DNA from 2 places in the Thermomonas carbonis genome. Region 2 is predicted to be linked to the other one. Evidence: riboswitches for the same ligand, from Rfam matches in the RefSeq annotation. Region 2 holds a riboswitch; the other holds the start of a gene.
What was found. Region 2 has a riboswitch for cobalamin ahead of H9L16_RS03160 (TonB-dependent receptor domain-containing protein). Riboswitches for the same ligand answer to the same signal wherever they lie in the genome.
Positions count from the first base shown of each region.

Region 1: linked by a shared signal. The riboswitch ahead of H9L16_RS13735 (ribonucleoside-diphosphate reductase subunit alpha) and the one ahead of H9L16_RS03160 (TonB-dependent receptor domain-containing protein) in region 2 are both predicted to bind cobalamin.

Region 1 is NZ_CP060719.1:2,955,263-2,957,729, reverse strand. It holds partial or broken gene pnp (polyribonucleotide nucleotidyltransferase) at 1-582, shown strand, start outside; cobalamin riboswitch at 672-898, shown strand; gene H9L16_RS13735 (ribonucleoside-diphosphate reductase subunit alpha) at 1,100-2,467, shown strand, end outside.
Region 2 is NZ_CP060719.1:663,929-666,395, reverse strand. It holds gene H9L16_RS03160 (TonB-dependent receptor domain-containing protein) at 1-1,143, opposite strand, end outside; cobalamin riboswitch at 1,267-1,514, opposite strand; gene H9L16_RS03155 (TfoX/Sxy family protein) at 1,574-1,957, opposite strand; gene H9L16_RS03150 (GAF domain-containing protein) at 1,954-2,442, opposite strand.

The sequences.
Region 1 (2,467 bases), 1.2 Mb from region 2:
ATCAAGATCCAGGGCATCACCGAGGAAATCATGAAGGTCGCGCTGGCCCAGGCCAAGGCCGGTCGCCTGCACATCCTCGGCGAGATGGCCAATGCGCTGACCGCGCCGCGCGCCGAGTTGTCCGACTTCGCGCCGCGCCTGATCACCATCAAGATCCACCCCGACAAGATCCGCGAAGTGATCGGCAAGGGCGGCTCGGTGATCCAGGCGATCACCAAGGAAACCGGCGCGCAGATCGACATCAAGGACGACGGCACCATCACGATCGCCTCGGTCGATGCCGCCGCAGGCAAGGCCGCCAAGGATCGCATCGAGCAGATCACCTCCGACGTCGAGCCGGGCCGCATCTACGAGGGCAAGGTCGCCAAGCTGATGGACTTCGGTGCGTTCGTGACCATCGCCCCGGGCAAGGACGGCCTGGTGCACGTGTCGCAGATCTCCAACGACCGCGTCGAGAAGGTCGGCGACGTGCTGAAGGAAGGCGACGTGGTCAAGGTCAAGGTGCTGGAAGTCGACAAGCAGGGCCGCATCCGCCTGTCGATGAAGGCCGTGGCCGAAGGCGAAGGCGTCGCGGCCGAGTAAGCCGCCGCGTCATTGCGCCAACTGAAAAGCGGGCTTCGGCCCGCTTTTCGTTTGTGGTGTCGGAATCGATTGACGAATCACGTTCGGCCCAATATGTTGTGGTGGTCGGTTCCGGCAGCCACAAGCTGCAGGATGAAAAGGGAAGCCGGTGCGGCGCGCAAGCGCCCATCCCGGCACTGCCCCGCAGCGGTAAGTGGTGACGCGGTCGCATCAAGCACTGGGGCGGTGGCCCTGGGAAGCAGCGATCGCGGTGGCGGGGACTCGTGTCCCGGCCGTAGCCACGAGTCCGAAGACCTGCCGACAGCCGCGCGAAGCACGCCGCGCGGTGCCGGCCGACGAATCTCCGGGGGGAGATGGCTGGTGCAGCATGGCCGGCCCGCATGTTCTGCATGCATGTCGCAGGCCGTGCGACACCGATGCCAGACCCTGCGTTTCCGATGCCATCCGCGCCTGCGAGGGACAGGCAAGGACCGTGCATCACGCATGGAGTCACCCGATGTCCGCGAACCAAGCCAGCATGGCCGATGCCGCCGTGGCCGAAGCGCCCGCGCCCGCAACACCGATGTTCGACCTGACTCCGCCGCCGACCGCGACCACGATGCGCGTGACCAAGCGCAACGGCAGTAGCGAAGCGGTCGACCTCAACAAGATCGTGCGCGCGGTGACCCGTGCCGCGGAGGGCCTGCACGCGGTCGAACCGATGCGGGTCGCCACCCGCACGATCTCCGGCCTGTACGACGGCGCGACCACCGCCGAACTCGACGAACTGTCGATCCGCACCGCCGCGCTGCTGACCGGCGAGGAACCGGAGTACGGCCGGCTCGCCGCTCGCCTGCTCGCCAGCGTGATCGCCAAGGAAGTGGCCGGGCAGGAGATCCACGCGTTCTCGCAGTCGGTGCAGCGCGGGCACGAGGTCGGTCTGGCCAACGATCGCCTGCTCGGTTTCGTGCAGGCCAACGCGCGCAAGCTCAACGACGCGCTGGATGTCACCCTGGATCGGCACTTCGACTACTTCGGCCTGCGCACGCTGTACGACCGCTACCTGCTGCGGCACCCACGCACGCGCAAGGTCATCGAGACCCCGCAGCAGTTCTTCCTGCGCATCGGCTGCGCCCTGAGCGAAGACGTGCCCGGCGCGCTGGCGTTGTACCGGCGCATGGCCGAGCTCGATTACCTGCCGAGCTCGCCGACCCTGTTCAACAGCGGCACCACGCATGAGCAGTTGTCGTCCTGCTTCCTGCTGGATTCGCCGCAGGACTCGCTGGAATCGATCTATGCGAAATACGGCGATATCGCCCAGCTCAGCAAGTTCAGTGGCGGTATCGGCGTGAGCTACACGCGCGTGCGTTCGCGCGGCTCATTGATCAAGTCCACCAACGGCCACAGCAACGGCATCGTGCCGTGGTTGAAGACGCTGGATTCGTCCGTCGCTGCGGTCAACCAGGGCGGCAAGCGCAAGGGCGCGGCCTGCGTCTACCTGGAGCCCTGGCATGGCGATGTCGAGGAATTCCTGGAGCTGCGCGAGAACACCGGCGACGAGGCGCGTCGCACGCACAACCTCAACCTGGCCAACTGGATTCCTGATCTTTTCATGCGCCGCGTCGAGGCCGACGCCGACTGGTCGCTGTTCGACCCGCGCGTCGTTCCCGAATTCACCGACCTGTTCGGCGAGGCGTTCGAGCGCGCCTACGAGCAGGCCGAGGCGCAGGGCAAGGCGCTGAAGACCATCAAGGCGCGCGACCTCTACGCGCGGATGATGCGCACGCTGGCGCAGACCGGCAACGGCTGGATGACCTTCAAGGACAAATGCAACCGGGCCAGCAACCAGACGCTGCGGCCGGGCAACGTCATCCACCTGTCGAACCTGTGTACCGAGATCCTCGAA
Region 2 (2,467 bases):
GCCGAACGTGCCCTGATACTGCGCGAACAATGCGCGATTGCCACGCGATTCCGCGAACGGCGACCACGGATCGACCACGTTCGCACGGTCGCGCAACCAGTCGAAGCCGGCGGTCACCACGTGCCCGGCCGCGACGGTGAAATCGCCCTGCAGGTTCGCGCTGTCGCGCGTGGTGTTGTAGCGATTGGCGAACGTGCTGCCGCTGTAGTTCTCGGAGTCGTCGGTGTTGCGGCCGGCGGTGAGCTTGAGCGCCAGCGCATCGGACGGCGACCAGCGCACGCTGCCGCCGACCACTTGCTGGACGATGTCGGAGTTGTCCTGATAGTCGCCGTCGTAGTCGTTGTGGCCTTCGGTGCGGAATGCGCGGGCATCGAACTGCCATGACTCGTTCGGTGCGAAGTCCGCACGCACGGTGGCGCTGTTGTTGCGATAGCCGTCGCGGTCCAGATGCGTGCCCGGGACGATGAAGCAACCGGCACCTTGCCAAGTATCCGGGTCGTAGGTCCCGGTGCAGGCATTGATGCCGTCGGTGGATTGATGCGCCACGTCCACGCCCACGCCGCCGCGTGCGCTGCGCAGGTCGACGCCGGCCGAGGCCTCGCGCAGGCCATGGCTGCCGGCCGCGATGCGCCCGCGCCCGTGCACGCCTTCGCCGCCCGCACCGCGACGGGTGAACACCTGGATCACGCCGCCGATCGCATCCGCGCCATACAGCGACGAACGCGGCCCGCGCACGATCTCGATGCGCTCGATCTGCGAGAGCGGGATGTCCTGCAGCGAGGTCAGGCCCGAGGTGGACGAACCCACGCGGATGCCGTCGACCAGGAACAGGGTGTGGTCGGATTCGGTGCCGCGCAGGAACAGCGTGCTGAGCTTGCCCATGCCGCCCTGGTTGACGATGGTGATGCCGGCGCGACCGCGCAGCAGTTCCGGCAGCGACCGCGCGCTGCTGGCATCGAGTTGTTCGCGATCGATCACTTCGACCGCGGCCAGCGCGGCATCGGCGGTGGTCGCGGTGCGGGTGGCGGTGACCACCAGGTTGTCGAGGTCCTTCGCGTCATCGCGCTGCGCAAAGGCGAGCGACGGCAGGGACAAGGCCAGCGCGAGTGCGCTGAAACGAAGCGAGGTGTTGCAGGATTTCATGACGGTTCTCCGGCGCGCACGCCCGCGCGCCCAACAGGAAGGGCGGCTGCGACACACACGGGAACGGAGACGGGCGATGCAGGAAAACGACATGCGCGACGTCGCGCAATGCCCGCCGCATCGCAACCAACAGACTTCAAGGCCGGTCTCCGGGCTGGCGAGCGGAACGATGACCAGCGTGGCCGTCGTTCCCGCCTGACGCCTTCCCATGCCGCATCAGGACGATGCACGCACAGTGGCCGATGCCAGGGTTGTCTCGCTTACCGTTGCGGGGGCAGCGCCGGACTGGATGCGCAGAGCGCGTCGTCACCGGCTTCCCGTTTCAATCCGCGGGCGAAAGCCGTTGGATCACCTTGAAGCGCGCGCAGTGTACGCAGCGCGGTGCCGGATGCGCAAAGGAAATCTGGGAAGCAACCAGCGCCCGCGGGCTTTACTCGGAAACGTTCGGCCCACCACGGTCGTCATCGAACAGACCGAACGCGGGCATGCTGGTGTCTTCGTGCTGGGTGGTGGTCACCGGTCCGGCCGCGGGGCGCCCGCGGGGCGGCGGCAGCAGGGCGATGGCCGCTTCGGCTGCCTGCACCAGCTCGGTGCGGCGCGATTCGGGTACTTCCTGCCAGTGGCAGTCCTGCAACGCGCCTTCCAGCGAATACAGCAGGTTGAGGCTGGGCTTGAAGCCGGCGCGGCGCACTTTCATGAAGGCATCGACGGCACCGATCGCGGCCACGTCTTCCAGCGAACGCAGGCCGACCTGGCGCAGCCAGGCAGCGGATTTCGGGCCGATATTGCGCAGCTTGGGCGCGGATGTACTCACTGCAACGACTCCAGGAACGCCTTGGCGATTGCCTCCAGGCCTTGCTGGTCTTCAACGGAAAAACGCGCGTGCAACGGACTGTCCAGATCGAACACGCCGATCAACTCACCCTCCGCGCTGACCAACGGCACCACCAGCTCAGAATTGCTTGCCGAATCGCAGGCGATGTGGCCCGGGAACGCATGCACGTCCTCGATCCGCTGGGTTTCGCGGGTGCTCGCGGCCGCGCCGCACACGCCCTTGTCCAGCGGGATGCGCACGCAGGCCGGCAGGCCCTGGAACGGACCGACGACGAGTTCATTGCCGTCGTAGAAATAGAAGCCGACCCAGTTCAGCCCGGGCAGCGCGTGGTAGACCAGCGCCGACAGGTTGGCAGCATTGGCGATGCGGTCGCGTTCGCCATGCAGGAGCGCGCGTGCCTGCTCCAGCAACTGGGCGTACTGCTCCGGCGTGCTGCCGGTGAGGGTGATCGTCGAGAAACTCATGGCCGCAGTGTAGCAACCGCGTCGT